DNA from 2 places in the Virgibacillus natechei genome. Region 2 is predicted to be linked to the other one. Evidence: riboswitches for the same ligand, from Rfam matches in the RefSeq annotation. Region 2 holds a riboswitch; the other holds the start of a gene.

Region 1 (8,148 bases), 840 kb from region 2:
CTTTGGAATTGGCAATATGATCCAAGCGAATGCGGCTGCCGATGTTGCCAATGATGTTTTCAACATACCGCTTTGGCTCACAGGTCTTGTGTTTGCGATCCTCGTTGGATTGGTTATTATCGGCGGTGTTAAAAGTATCGGGCGAGTGACTAGTATTGTTGTACCAGTCATGATTGTCTTTTATCTTATTGCAGGCTTCGTCATCATTTTTATAAATTTCAGTGAAGTCCCTGCTGCTTTTGGGTTGATTTTCACCGATGCATTTACAGGCCAAGCTGTTGCTGGGGGAGCAATAGGTACTGTCATCCAAATGGGGGTAGCCCGTGGCCTATTTTCCAATGAAGCAGGACTTGGTACAGGCGGTATTGCCGCTGCAGCTGCCAAAACGGATATCCCTGCACGCCAGGCACTCATTTCTATGACGCAAGTATTTATTGATACAATTATCGTCTGTACGGTTACTGGCCTCGCCCTCACCATGGCGAATTTGTATGCGACAGGTACGGAAGGCGCTGCACTCACCGCACAGTCTTTTGATGCGTTACTTCCCGCAGGTGGTGACATTGTCGTTGCCGTTACACTATTATTCTTTATTTTCTCCACCATTGTAGGCTGGGCTTATTTTGGAGAAAAGTGTTTTACGTATCTGGTTGGCGATAACTTAACCACCCTTTATCGAGTTATCTTCGTCTTGGCGATCATTCCTGGAGCAACCCTGTCTCTAGACACGGTATGGAACTTAGGAGACATTTTTAATGGATTAATGGCGATCCCGAACTTGGTCGGTCTATTACTCTTATCTGGGGTTGTTGTGAAAGAGACGAAACGATTTAATGAGTTACGCGTCTATGAGAGACAGGAAGGTTAGACAATAAGATGAGAGCGTCTTGATCCTAATATGATCGAGGCGCTCTCTTCTTATATCGGGTTTATCGACTAAGTTCTACATACATGAAAACGCCCTTATTGAAGTTTCCACGCTTCAACTATTCCCATATTACAGAAAAACTTAATTGGAGATAAATATGATGCAAGCATTAATTGATGATTTATATTATACTAAACTGTAACGAAGATTAGTCCTACCAGAGAAAAGAGATTGATTTATGAGAGCCTTAGAGAAACTACAAACCATTATCATACTATTCGCTGTTGGTTTAGGTTTTTTATTGGGACAGGTAGACATAATTGAACAATATGCCGAGAATTTCGTTATTCCGTTTCTATTCTTGATGCTATATGGATTATTTTTAACGATTCCATTGCAACAATTAAAGAAGGCCTTTTCAAATATTAAATTCCTTGGATCCAGCACGATCATTAATTTTATATGGACCCCCATTTTAGCTTGGAGCTTAGGAGCAGTATTCCTAGCTGATTATCCAGCTTTATGGATCGGTTTCATTATGCTTATGGTAACTCCTTGTACAGACTGGTATCTCGTGTTTACTGGTATAGCAAAAGGAAATGTATCGCTTTCTACATCGGTTTTACCGATTAATTTAATTCTACAGGTAGTGTTTCTGCCAGTATATTTACTCCTATTTGCTGGAACCATTGAAACAATAGCCGTATCAACGCTTGTAGAGAGCATATTGATTGTATTGGTTATTCCTTTTATACTGGCGCACCTTACGCGATTCTTATTAAGAAGAAGAGAATCTGTTTTAAACAACAAGATTATTCCCTTTTTCGGTAATGCTCAAATTTTCTTTTTAGCCCTGGCCATTATGGCAATGTTTGCTTCCCAAGGTTCTTACTTACTTGAAAACCTAGAAGTCATTTACATTTTAATTATACCCATTTTGATGTTTTTTGTTATTAACTACTTGATAGGGCGCTTGGTTGCTACGTTTTTAAATTTTTCTTATGAAGATTCAGTAAGCTTAAGTATGACGATTGTTGCCAGAAATTCACCAGTCGCCTTGGCTATAGCTGTAACAGCATTTCCAGATCAGCCTCTCATTGCCCTGGCTTTGGTTATAGGACCTTTGATTGAATTACCCGTACTTGCCATTGTCTCCCAAATACTGCTTCTAAAAAGAAGAAAGAGTAAAAAGTAAAGGTTACCCTATCGTTAGGATAACCTTTACTTTTCACTCCAACTTGATTCCATTTCTGGAACAAGAGATTGAATTGGTACTCCATATTTCATTCTACAATTTCTCGAATTTAACTTTTCCTCAGCGCCTGATCGATATCAGCTTTAATATCCGCTGCGTCCTCCAGCCCGATCGATAGTCGAATTTGCTCTGGCGTAACGCCAGCAGCGAGCTGTTCATCCGGTGATAATCTCGCGTGCGATGTCGTAGCGGGATGAAGGACGAGTGTTTTTGAATCGCCAACATTTGCGACATGGGATAACAGCTTCACGGAATTTATAAAGGTTTTCGCAGATTCGAGCCCGCCTTTAATTCCAATTGTAAAAATGGATCCTGCACCTTTTGGTAAATAGGTTTGGGCCATTTCGTATTGTGGGTCACCTTTTAATGTTGGATAATTCACCCATTCTACTTGCTCATGCCCGTCCAAGTATTCGGCTATCTGCTGTGCATTTGTCACATGCTGCTTCATGCGTAGTGGCAGTGATTCAAGACCTTGAATAAATAACCAGCTGTTGAATGGAGAAATGGTTACACCTAGATCATGCCCTAGTGTAAATCGAGCTTTGGCAATAAATGCATTTTCTTTAGCGAGTCTTACAAAAGATTGATCATCTAAAGAGGCCTTTGATTCCGTGAATTCCGGGAATTTGCCATTATCCCATGGAAATTTTCCAGAATCCACAATAACTCCCCCGATGGATGAGCCATGCCCGCCGATAAATTTAGTCGTCGAATGCACCACAATATCTGCACCAAATTCGATAGGTTTCTGTAAATATGGCGTTGTAAATGTAGAGTCCACTACCAATGGTAAATGATGTTCATGTGCGAGGTTACTAAGTCTGCTAATATCAGCAATTTCCAAGCTTGGATTCCCGATCGTTTCCGTAAAAATAGCTTTTGTTTTATCGTTAATTGCTCCAGCTATTCCTTCAAAATCTGTACCATCGACAAAGTGAACCGTTACCCCGAAGCGCTGAAACGTTTCCGAAAAAAGACTGAACGTACCCCCATATAAAGCATTGGTAGCTACAATTTCGTCACCTGCCTTTGCAAGGGTTAACAACGCAACCACAATAGCTGCTTGTCCGGATGAAACAGCAAATGCCCCCACTCCTCCTTCCAATTGTGCAATCCTATTTTCAAATACGTTATTCGTCGGATTTGCATTTCTCGAATAGATATATCCATTTCCCTGCATTTTGAAAAGCGAAGCTGCTTGATCTGTATCTTCAAATACGTAAGATGTCGTTTGATAGATCGGTACAGCTCTGGAACGAACTGATTCGTCAACATCATGCCCACCGTGCTGTGCTATTGTATCAAAATTCAAATTTCCTTTTGCGTGTTCATTTGTCATTTTGTCATGCCCCTTTTCTCCAATTCACAATAATGATCCCAAAGCTTTTAATTTGACTGTTTTCTAATTGTGAACACTAAAAAAACCTCTTCCAATGGGGAAGAGGTTTTTTAAAATTAAACGACACTCTCCCTCATCTTTCAAGCCAATACTGCTTGCTGGAAGTGGCACCATTTCACTATTTAGTAACGGTTGCCGCAGGATCATAGGACCAGGTTCCTCCCCCGACTCTTTATAAGGAATATTGCTATTAAGTTTTATATTGGTAATACGTTATCTCATTCTGAAGACTATCAAGAAAGAATATTTGATTGTTTAAGCAGAGTCATGCAATTTCTCAGCCAGGCGCTGGATTTTTGGTAAATCACTAATATCCATATTACCGCCACTTACAATGACGCCGCAATGCGCTGAATTAATTTGTCCGCTATTAGCGAATAATGCGGCTAACGCTGCAGCTCCTGCACCTTCCATCAATGTTTTATTTCTTTCAAGCATATAAACGAGTGCAGAAGCGATCTCTGCATCTGAAACGGTTATCATATCATCTACGTATTCACGTATGAGTGGCAACGTATTTTTACCAGGCTGTTTTACCGCGATGCCTTCTGCAATTGTAGAAACGGACTTCTTGTTCACTGCATCATGGTGATAACTGTCATGCATAGCAGACGCCCCGCTCGCCTGAACACCAATAACCTTTATAGCAGGATTTATATACTTAGCAGCAACTGCTATTCCACTAATAAGGCCCCCACCGCCAACGGGCACGATAATGGTGTCGAGTCGAGGTTCTTGGTGCAACATCTCCATGACAAGTGTACCTTGACCGGCCATCACATCATAATCGTCAAACGGGTGAATATAAACAGCACCTGTTTGCATTTGTCTTTTCAATGAAGCTTCATAGGCTTCCTGGAATGAATCGCCAGTAAGCACAACTTCAGCACCATAGTTTCGTGTGGCATTGACCTTTGCAAGGGGGGTACGTTCTGGCATGAAGATAGTTGCATGTGCGCCTAATTTGGCTGCAGCATGAGCAACCCCTTGCGCATGATTTCCAGCTGAAGCAGTGACAACACCTTTCTTCAATTGATCATCCGTTAATTGCATGAGCTTAAAACTAGCACCTCTAAATTTAAACGCTCCCGTTTTTTGTTGATTCTCCATTTTAAAATAAACGTTTTTGTCGAGTAATTCATCTGTGGTTGTTGATGTTAGTAATGGTGTACGGTGAACGATGGGTGACAGACGTTCCATCGCGGTATCAACCTTCTCACCTGTTAAGCAATCCCCAATGATTCCACACTCCTCATTAATTTGTATACTTTGTTTCCATGATGCTAATGCAAGCTCGAATACACCCCGTGGATCTTAGGATGACCCATGAGCTATCTCATAAGCCTCAATCTTATCCTCTAGCTTTAATGTTAAAGCTATTTCATCTAATCCATTCATTAGCTTTTCCTTGTGAAAGGCCGGGATATCAAAATGTACTTCATTTTGATCTGCATCAATAATGACTTGAGCTTCCAGATCGACATCTAATACCAATGTTGAATTCTCCGCCTGTTCCATCCATTGATTTACCTGCGTCTCATTCATTTGAACTGGAATAATCCCATTTTTTAATGCATTGTTATAAAATATATCAGCAAAGCTCGATGCTATAATAACACGAAACCCGTAATCCAACAATGCCCAGGGTGCATGTTCCCTAGAAGAACCGCAGCCAAAGTTCTCACCCGCTATTAAAATAGACGCTGTTTGATAAGCAGGTTTATTTAATCCGAACTCTGCTCGCTTATTCCCATCATCATCAAACCGCCAATGATAAAAAAGGAATTGACCAAATCCAGTTCGCTCTATTCGTTTTAAAAATTGCTTTGGAATAATTTGATCCGTATCTATATTTGTTCGGTTCAATGGGTATACCAATCCTTTATGTTCCTGAATAGCTTCCATTACATGCACCTCCTAATTCGCTATGCCCACAAATTTTCGAACATCCACAAAATGCCCTTCTATAGCAGCTGCTGCAGCCATTTCTGGACTAACTAAATGCGTACGGGCACCGTTCCCTTGTCTTCCCTCAAAATTCCGATTAGATGTTGACGCACATCTGCCACCTGGTGGAATAATATCATCATTCATTCCTAGGCACATACTGCAACCAGATTCCCGCCATTCAAAGCCTGCCTGTTTAAAAATAGTGTCCAGCCCTAGTTTTTCTGCTTCCAATTTAACGCTGAAGGATCCTGGTACAACGATCGCTTTCACATTTGTGTTTACTTGTTTTCCTTTAACAATGGATGCAGCCTTTTGCAGATCGCTTACACGGGAATTGGTACATGACCCAATAAACACATGGTCAATATCAATGTCTGTTATCGGTTGATTTTCTTCCAGTCCCATATACGTTAGGGCTCGCTCGACATCTTCCCTATGATCAACTTCATTTAGATTTGGTGTCTTGCCACTAACTGGGACACACATACTAGGGTTGGTTCCCCATGAAACTTGTGGTTCAATCTCTTCTGCATTAATTGTTACGGTCTTATCATAGGTAGCACCTTCATCGGTAGCCAGCTCCAACCACTCGTCGGCTACTTCTGTAAATGCCTCACCCTCTGGTACATATTCTTTTCCTTTTAAATAATCAATCGTTGTTTGATCCGGACTGATTAAGCCAGCCCGGGCACCTGCTTCGATGGACATATTACATATTGTCATACGTTCTTCCATAGATAATTTTCGAATCGCATCACCTGTGTATTCCATCACATAGCCGGAACCAAAACGAACGCCAAATTTAGCAATGATAGCCAATATTAAGTCTTTTGCTGTCACCCCAGGTCCTAAATCACCTTCCACCTGTACATTTAACGTTTTAGGTTGTTCCTGTTGCAAGGTCTGGGTCGCTAGTACATGTTCCACTTCACTAGTACCGATTCCAAAAGCCAACGCCCCAAATGCACCATGTGTTGACGTATGACTATCTCCACAGACAATAGTTTTTCCAGGCTGCGTCAATCCGAGCTGTGGCCCGATCACATGAACAATCCCTTGATCCGGGTGCATCATATCTGCTAGCGGAATTTCATGTTCTTCACAGTTATCCCGCAATGTTTCCATTTGTTTTTTGGCGATTTGGTCTTTGATGACATCCCTATTTTTTGTTGGGACATTGTGATCCATCGTAGCAAAGGTTAAATCCGGCCTTCGTACTTTTCTATTATTCAGTCGCAACCCTTCAAATGCTTGAGGAGAAGTCACTTCGTGAACCAAATGCAGATCAATATACATGAGATCCGGTTTACCACTTTCTTCATATACTACATGTTTATTCCATATTTTATGAACAATCGTTTCAGGTTTCGACACCGCTATCTCCCCCCTCTATTTAGGCATACATCGTACCTATTTGCTCGCACACACTATTTGTTGTTAAGTTATCTATCACCATTTCAGTCATTTCCTTTGTACCAACTTCTTGGCCACCCTTCATATGCAAGTCAGGGGTGTGGTATCCTTGCTCTAAGCATTGACTAACAGCTTCTTCAATTTCTAATGCTTCCTTTTCTAGGCCGAATGAGTGTCTAAGCATTAATGCAGCTGATAATATCATCCCTAATGGATTAGCAATTCCTTTTCCAGCAATATCAGGTGCAGATCCATGAACGGGCTCATAAAGTCCAACACCATCTGATCGTATACTCGCCGACGGTAACATTCCAAGTGAGCCTGTTAACACAGATGCCTCATCGCTTAAGATGTCACCAAATAAATTTTCGGTAACGAGTACATCAAATTGATCAGGTTGCGTTATTAGTTTCATTGCAGCTGCGTCAACGAGCAAATGCTCAACAGTTACATCCGGATAATCTTTGCTTTTTTCATCAACGATTTCACGCCACATTCGACTGGATTCGAGCACGTTCGCTTTATCAACAGACGTTAAATGATTATTTCTTAATTGCGCACTTTGGAAAGCTTTATCAATAATTCGCTCCATTTCATTCCGTTGATAATACAACGTATCAACTACAACTTCGCCATCCTCACGTCGCTCGCTAGGCTTTCCAAAATAAAGTCCACCTGTTAGCTCTCGTATAATTAAGATATCACTTCCCTTAATCACTTCCTCTTTTAATGGAGAAGCATCAAGTAAAGGACTAAAACCTTTAACAGGGCGCAGGTTGGCAAATAATCCAAGTGTCTTCCGAATCCCAAGCAACCCTTTTTCAGGCCTTAAGTATGCTGGTAGAGAATCCCATTTCTCCCCACCAACAGCTCCTAGTAAAATCGCATCCGCATGTTGACATGCTTTAATCGTATCTTCAGGCAACGGTGTGCCAGACTGATCGATCGCGTCCCCACCAATCTCATGCTGATGAAATGTAAAGCTATGACCAAATTCGCTGGAAATCGTATTTAATACTCGTTTTGCCGATTCCATAATTTCTTTTCCAACACCATCGCCTGGAAGCAGAATAATTTGTTTATCCATAATCTCCCCATCCCATCCGTTTTATTATTTTGTCTCTTTAACGTCCACCGGCTAAGGTTGCGACGTCCTGGGACTGCGATTACTCGCCCCACCGAAAACATTGTCGCAACGCCGGTCCTAGCACGTCCTGGGCGTCGAAAAACCCCAACTGAATGGAGTTTTACTTTATAACT
Region 2 (8,148 bases):
CCAGATTCTCCACACTAACTTCAAAGTTACTTCTTACATCTATGTCCGTAACAGCAACATAAATTTCTTCATCTTGTGGGTTGATGCTGACCCATTCGGGCATTGGCAGATGTGTTTCCATATATCCCATGATGCGTTGATTCGGTAATTCCAATAACCCTAATGAAATGGATCGTAGTTCTAAAACGAGATCCCCGTTATCCTGTACAATCGGCTCTAAATGAGCAGAGAGAGGGACGGTAGTAGAAAAAACAGGTAACTCTCCAACCAATTCGACATCTTCTTCAAAGGAAATACTATATTGATGACTCGTATTTACTAATGCCTGATCGATATAGGCGTTGACCAAGTCGTTTAAATTCTCTTTTGTTGTTCGAACAGTAAACTCGGAGCTTTCCTGTTCATCCTGCTGATCGCTTGATGGGTAGGTTGTTTGCGAAACCGGCCAGAAAATGAGCGCAGTGATGATTAGGAGGAAAGCGATATTAAAGATTAATAACCCATAAAATAATCGTTTCCATTTACTTTTATTTTGATGAAACTCTTTTCTTTCTGTCATGGCGCTCATCCTTCTTGGTTAGTCAAATAATCCAATACTCTACTTGCCATACGTTGATAGCCAAGATCATTTGGATGAAAATTATCATCTGCGAATAAATGTTCTTCTGCATTTTCAAATACATCCACCATAGGAATAAAAGTTATATCTTCATTTTCCTCTGCAAATGAATTTCCCGTATTATTCCATTCTTCAACGATTATACCCAGTTCTTCAATATCTTGAAAATATTCATCCCAAGGATTATAAAAGCCTAATAAGTAAATTTCTGTATTTGGATTTATGTTTTTTATTTTAGTAAATATTTGATCCAGTGTTTCTTCATAAATATTTCGTTCCTCTGCGAAATCTTCAATATTTAAGTTCGTGAAATTTTCTCTGACCACTTTCATAATGTCGTTTGCCCCGATGGTTATTAATACGGTGTCTGCGTCTTCAATAGCTGTAGAAAGTTCTGGATTATCCAAGCGTTCCAATAGCTGGTCAGACCGGTTACCACGTATTCCAAAATTATCAAACGAAACAATTTGATCCTCCGCGTTGATTGTGCGATCCAATATTCCGACATAGCCTCCTTGCTCATGGCTGGCTCCAACTCCTTGTGTGAGGGAATCACCAATAGCAACGACATGTGAATCTCCATTGGTAAAGAAATCAATCGTGCCTTGAACAGCTTCTGTAAAAATGGTTGAGAACTGATTTTCTTCGGTATTTTCTTCTTCTTCCTGCGATTCATCTGTATTATCGGTTTCTTCTTCTATATGTTCCTCTTCTTCTTCGTGTTGCTGTAATGCCGTTTGCTCGTCTTCAGGAATCGCAATATTATTAAGGTTTGCGGATGATTGATTTATCCAAATAAAAATACCCGCTCCAATTAGAAAAACGATAAAAGCAATTATAAAATTTTTCTTTTTCATGCTACCACACCTAGGTTGTTATATTATATACATCAACGTAATAAATTGTCTCATGTATGAAGTGATTTCGAAAGTATTTCTTAATGGTAATGTAAATGTTTTATTGGAGAACGTGGGACGTACATCTAAATGATTTTGGTGCTTATCTTAATATACGCCTTCCACATTGTAATCATACTAAAAAATCGCCTTAATAAAAGGCGATATATAATCATAACATATATCCTATTTCCCGTTATGAAAAAAGGTAAACCTAAAAAATTTGTATGGTGAAAATCAACAAGCTGCGACATGCTATTATCATGTGAAAAATCCACATGAAAAAATAGAGAGAGGATCATCTCCTCCCCCTTTTTTTATACTTCTACAGGAACATTTACTGTATGGTTATTTCGAATTCGGATTGCTTCTTCATAAGGATCTTTGTTTGAAATAACCGTTAGGCCTGCAGATTTTGCGTTAATGAGTGTCTGGTTATTAGCATCTTCAGACCATACAATTTTCCCTTGTTTATTAACAAATTCGTCAAGTGTAGATTGTGGCAGTTGCAGATTGCCCAACAATAGTGCATCAACTTCATTTGCAACACTGTCATCCAGTTTTGTATCTTCATTAATTGTAATAACGTTAAACCCTAATGCTTCCAACTTTTTCGCATTTTCTCCAATTCTATCACCTGCACGAACTGCAGTAGCAATTACCTTTTTCCGGACTGCTCCATCTTTCCGATCAAATGGAGAGGAAAGTAACCATTTAATGGTATCTTCTTCGGTTGCTTCGAATTGAGCAGGCTGGTTAACAGCTGTGGCAATTGCCTGATCTAAATCAGCTAAAATATCCGATGTGGATTCAATGCCGATGGATAAGCGGACTAATTCTTCCGTGGTACCACTTTGTTTCAATTCTTCTGGACTTAACTGCTGATGTGTTGTTGATGCAGGATGAATAATCAACGATTTCGCATCACCTACATTAGCAACATGGGACCAGAGCGTTACATTATCAATCAACTTTCTTCCAGCATCACGGCCGCCTTGAATACCAAAAGTAATCACGGAACCAAAACCGTCAGCAAAGTATTTTTTAGCTAACTGGTGGGATGGATGATCTTCGAGCCCAGGAAAATTAACCCATTCTACAGCTGGATGCTTTTGTAAATACGCTGCGACCTCTTTTGCATTATTGTTATGACGATCCATACGTAAATGCAAGGTCTCTAAACCTTGGAGTAATAAGAATGCGTTTTGTGGACTGAGAGATGCACCGATATCACGCAGTAGCTGCACCCGGAGTTTTGTCCCAAAAGCTGCTGATCCCAGGTCTGCGTAACGAAGGCCGTTATAGCTTTCGTCAGGATCCGTAAAACCAGGGAATCGACCGTTACTCCAATCAAACCTGCCACCGTCTACGACGATACCACCTATTGTTGTGCCATGTCCGCCAATCCATTTTGTTGCGGAATGAACAACAATGTCAGCACCCCACGTGAGCGGCTTTGTAATATATGGTGCAAAGGTATTATCAATAATCAACGGGAGATTGTTTTCATGAGCGATTTTACCAACTGTTTCCACGTCAAATACATTCAGGCTAGGGTTCGTAATAATTTCTCCAAAAATAGCTTTTGTATGATCTGTAATTGCTGCTTTAATTGCTTCCGGATCCGTTCCATCCACAAATTTTACGTTAATGCCGTAACGTGGCAATGTATTTGCGAAAAGATTATACGTACCACCATATAGATTACTGTCAGCAATTATTTCATCACCTGTACTGGCAATATTTAAGATGGATAGTGTGATTGCGGCCATACCAGATGAAGTTGCTACAGCACCAATCCCGTCCTCAAGTTCTGCCACGCGTTTTTCAAAAGCGTCAACAGTCGGATTCATAATACGGCTATAGATGTTCCCTGGCTCTGCTAACCCAAATAAATTTTGAGCGTGTTCCGTATCGCGAAATACGTATGATGTTGTTTGATGAATAGGAACGGCCCTCGATCCAGTAGTTGGGTCCGGTTCTTGTCCACCGTGAAGTAAAGTGGTTTCTGGATTGTGAAGATGAAAGTTAGACATGAATAATTCCTCCTTGAGTTTTTTATAGATTTTTACGCTGTCGTACTGTGGAGAGGGAGATGAATGAAAAAACCCTCTTCCTAAGAAGAGGGCGTATATGTAACCGAACCTCCTCTTATCTTCCAGATCAATGGTTGATCTGTAGGATTTAGCACCTAAAAAAGCAAATTAGCTTGCTTTGTTGGTTGCCGGGCATCACAGGGCCTAATCCCTCCGCCACTCTTGATAAGAGATTGAATTTGTAAATTACTGAATAGTATAGTATTCAATCATTCATTTGTCAACCACTTTTAGAAAATAATGCTGTTTTCTAAAAATAGTTGTTTTGACGCACAGTCTATAGAAGACGACGTAACTACTGTTTGCTATAAGTATTTGTTATAAACGCCGTTTGGGATCGCTCCGGGCGGATGCTTTCCGCGAGCACGGTCTTGTCCTGGCAAAGGGTGGGTCGACGTTGTTCGCAAAGAACGGTTTTAGTCGACCTTCCTTAGGATAGTCCTGCGGGGTTTTCGGACACGTGCTGGGGCTGGGACTGCGCTTACTCGTCCACCGAAAACCTTTGGGACTGCGCGTAAATGCTCGCCCCACCGAAAACATTTGTTCCCGCAGGAGTCACTGCTCTTCGCTCACACGAACTGGTGAGGTGGTTGGATGTTTTGAATATTGATTACGAATGCAATTTAGCGACAGTAACCGGAACACCCAGCGGAGGAAACACATGAAGACTCCTGCGGGAGGAAAGGCCTCGGTGAGACCCCGCAGTGCGTAGCACAAGGAGGCTCACCAGCCGCCCGCGGAAAGCGAAATGTGTTTCCGTAGCGAATCTCTGCTCTCAACCAGCGTTTGCAAATGAATTGTCACTGCGTCGCATTTATAACCACGCACATATTCTCTAAGAATGCCGCATTGGACGCCTGTATGTAGATCCCATATAAATGAATAAGGCAGACCAAATGAAAAGAAATGCAACAATATGTGCGGATGTAAATGGTTCATTGTATAAAAACACACCAAGAATCAGCATGATCGTCGGAGCAATGTATTGCAGGAAGCCTACCATAGCTAATGGGATTTTCTTAGCCCCACTTGCAAATAACAGCAACGGTACTGCAGTAGCAACTCCAGCTCCAATCAATAACAAATTTTCAGGTGAAATCAAAGAACTGGATGTAACCGAACGCTCTGGTATTGAAAATAAATAAATAGCAGCGATTGGTGTTATAATCATTGTTTCGATGGTTAAACCATATATCGCACTGACATTAACCATTTTCTTAAGTAGTCCATAGACCCCAAAAGTAAGTGCTAGAAGTAGTGAAACCCATGGAAAAACTCCAAAACTAAACGTTAAGTATAATACACCGATACCTGCAAAAATAAAAGAGACGACTTGTCTTCTTGTGACACTTTCTTTTAGTACAACAATACCGAGTACAATACTAATAAGCGGATTAATATAATACCCCAAACTTGCTTGAATAACATGATCGCTATTAACCGCCCATATAAAAGTTAGCCAGTTTAAACTAATAAAAAGAGAGGCGAGTGTTATGCCAAGCAGTCTTTTCCTGTTTTTGAAAATGATAAAGCATTCTTGTATGAAAGGAGTCCATTTGCGTAAAATCAGGACAATGCCGATCATTAATATAAATGACCAGACAATCCGATGTGCCAATATTTCGCCGGCTGGGACCTCTTCGACTAGCTTCCAATAGATTGGCAGAAATCCCCATAATAAATATGCCGCGATTGTAACGATAATTCCATTTCTAGTTTGATTGTTATTCATATGATCCCCCTCACCTAAATAGATTTAGTTTAGAAGGAATAGTTGAGTAAAGCAATTAAGCAGCATTTTTTTTGATTATTAGAAAACGCTTTCAAAAATTAGTTTTATAGATTATAGTAGGATGTAGAATGCTATGGAGAAGAATTCGCGAATGGGGGTCGTTTTCTATGTCAAAAAAGCATAAACGTTTTGAAACAACGGTTATTCATGAAGGGTATGATTCTCAGAAGATGCTTGGAAGTCTTGCCACACCATTATTTCAAACATCCACTTATACATTTGAATCAGCAGAACAAGGGGAGCGCCGTTTTGCAGGAGAAGAAGAGGGATATGCATATTCTCGCCTGGGAAATCCAACGGTCACAGTTTTGGGAGAAAGGATAGCGGCACTGGAAAAGGGAGAACGAGGACTTGCCTTCGGTTCAGGGATGGCCGCTGTATCTGCTGTATTAATTGCCTTAACCAAAACAGGTGATCATGTATTGTGCTCTTCGGGTTTGTATGGCTGCACATTTGGTTTATTAACCATGATGAATGATAAATACAATATTACACATGACTTTTCCGCAATGGAATCAAAAGAGGGAATTCGCTTACGGATCAAACCTGAAACAACTTGTATATATGTAGAAACACCGATAAATCCGACAATGAAATTAATTGATTTGCAGATGGTTGCAGAGGTGGCGAGGGAATATAATATTCCCGTTGTTGTTGACAATACGTTCTCCTCTCCATATTTACAGCGTCCCCTTGAACAGGGATGTGATGTGGTTGTTCATAGTGCGACAAAGTACATCGGCGGACATGGTGATGTTGTCGCAGGTTTGGTTGCTGGTAAAAAAGATTTTCTTGATTCGGTTGCCATGACAACGCAAAAGGATATGGGCGGGATTATTTCTCCGTTTGATGCCTGGCTTTTATTAAGAGGGCTAAAAACACTCCCCATTCGCATGGATAGGCATTGTGATAATGCAGAGAAAATCTTTGAAAAACTACGTAATCATTCAAAAGTAGCCAACGTTTACTATCCAGGTGATGAAAGCCATCCGGATTATCCAATTCGAGAGAAGCAAATGAAGCGTGGTGGGGGATTGATTTCATTTGAAATTCATGGTGGAAAAGTAGAAGCACAACAATTCCTAAATAAATTATCGTTTTTAAAAATTGCTGTAAGTCTTGGGGATGCCGAGACATTAATCCAACACCCAGCATCGATGACCCACGCAGTTGTTCCAGAAGAGGCACGCCAAGAAATGAGGATAACGGATGAGCTAATTCGCTTATCAGTCGGACTAGAGGCGTGGGAAGATATTTGGGAGGATCTAGACCAGGCTTTAAATTTATTATAAAAATTCTACTATTATAAACATGCCTATACATTTTCGTTTATAGGTGTGTTTTCTTTTGTCAAATTAGGGAAGCATAAAATACGTTAATGTATTTACATTAGAAAATGAATGCAATGTAAAGCCTAATTTTATGCTATGATAAGTAGTAAATGAAGAAGGAATGTGGCTTTTGAGAGGTGACTTTATATGGAAGCATATACGTTTTTATTAGGATTTATCATTATTTTTAATATCATTTTAGGTTTTTCTATCATATTTCTAGAAAAAAAGAATGCCAGCTCTGTCTGGGCCTGGTTAATGGTATTGCTATTCATCCCAATTGCAGGATTTATATTTTATTTAATTTTTGGAAGACCAATAAGTAACAAGCGTATTTTCACATGGGATACGAAAAGTAGATTAGGCGTAAAAAGTGCTGTGGATTATCAGATGCGTGCCCTTAGAGAAGGGAGTTTCAAGTACAAGCATGAAGAAATAGCTAAATACGAGAATCTTTTTTATTTACATTTACGAAATGATGACGCCATTTTCACCCATGATAATGATGTTGACATCTATACCGATGGTGCAGCTAAATTTGATGCACTCATCCAGGATATTCAGCATGCAACGAATCATATTCATTTGTTATATTACATAATTAGAGACGATCAATTGGGACAGCGTATTGCAGATGAGCTGATAAAAAAGGCTAAGGAAGGTGTAGAGGTTCGTATTCTTTATGATGATATGGGTTCACGATCATTAAAAAGCAAAAGCATTAAACGCTTGCGAAGTGTGGGCATCTTGGTGGAAGCGTTTTTTCCACCGAAGATAGCTAAGTTAAATTTTAAAATTAATTACCGGAACCATCGAAAATTGGCAATTATTGACGGGAAGGTAGGCTATATCGGTGGCTTTAACATAGGTGACGAATACCTTGGAAAAAAGAAAAAATTTGGATACTGGCGTGATACACATCTGCGTATATATGGGGATGCTGTTCGCAATATGCAAACAAGGTTTATCTTGGATTGGAATCAAGCATCACGAAATGATATTTTATATGAAGAACGTTTTTATGATGCAGTTCCATCTGGTGATGTAGGGATTCAAATTGTATCAAGCGGCCCAGATTCGGAGTTGGAACAAATAAAACAAGGCTATATCAAAATGATTATGGAAGCAAAGGACTATATTTATATTCAAACACCTTACTTTATTCCGGATGAAAGCTTAAGAGATGCACTTCGAATTGCAGCAGCATCAGGTGTTGATGTGAAATTAATGATTCCGAATAAACCGGATCATCCATTTGTGTATTGGGCAACCTTATCCTCTGTTGGTGATTTGCTAAAAGCAGGTGCTGACGTTTATATTTATCAGAATGGGTTCCTGCACGCCAAAACAATTGTAGTAGATGGCAACATTTCCTCTGTTGGTACAGCCAATATTGACGTACGAAGTTTCCGTT

The links. Region 2 has a riboswitch for S-adenosylmethionine ahead of OLD84_RS17695 (O-acetylhomoserine aminocarboxypropyltransferase/cysteine synthase family protein). Riboswitches for the same ligand answer to the same signal wherever they lie in the genome.
Region 1: another riboswitch for S-adenosylmethionine. It lies ahead of OLD84_RS13955 (O-acetylhomoserine aminocarboxypropyltransferase/cysteine synthase family protein); the one in region 2 lies ahead of OLD84_RS17695 (O-acetylhomoserine aminocarboxypropyltransferase/cysteine synthase family protein).

What each region holds. Positions count from the first base shown of each region.
Region 1 covers NZ_CP110224.1:2,696,911-2,705,058, forward strand. The annotation lists gene OLD84_RS13945 (alanine/glycine:cation symporter family protein) at 1-868, shown strand, start outside; gene OLD84_RS13950 (arsenic resistance protein) at 1,107-2,063, shown strand; gene OLD84_RS13955 (O-acetylhomoserine aminocarboxypropyltransferase/cysteine synthase family protein) at 2,173-3,465, opposite strand; SAM riboswitch class I at 3,596-3,706, opposite strand; gene ilvA (threonine ammonia-lyase) at 3,781-4,725, opposite strand; gene leuD (3-isopropylmalate dehydratase small subunit) at 4,840-5,430, opposite strand; gene leuC (3-isopropylmalate dehydratase large subunit) at 5,443-6,849, opposite strand; gene leuB (3-isopropylmalate dehydrogenase) at 6,869-7,975, opposite strand; gene OLD84_RS13980 (2-isopropylmalate synthase) at 8,136-8,148, opposite strand, start outside.
Region 2 covers NZ_CP110224.1:3,540,334-3,548,481, reverse strand. The annotation lists gene OLD84_RS17705 (YpmS family protein) at 1-559, opposite strand, end outside; gene OLD84_RS17700 (GDSL-type esterase/lipase family protein) at 565-1,476, opposite strand; gene OLD84_RS17695 (O-acetylhomoserine aminocarboxypropyltransferase/cysteine synthase family protein) at 1,833-3,551, opposite strand; SAM riboswitch class I at 3,664-3,783, opposite strand; gene rarD (EamA family transporter RarD) at 4,447-5,343, opposite strand; gene megL (methionine gamma-lyase) at 5,511-6,695, shown strand; gene cls (cardiolipin synthase) at 6,882-8,148, shown strand, end outside.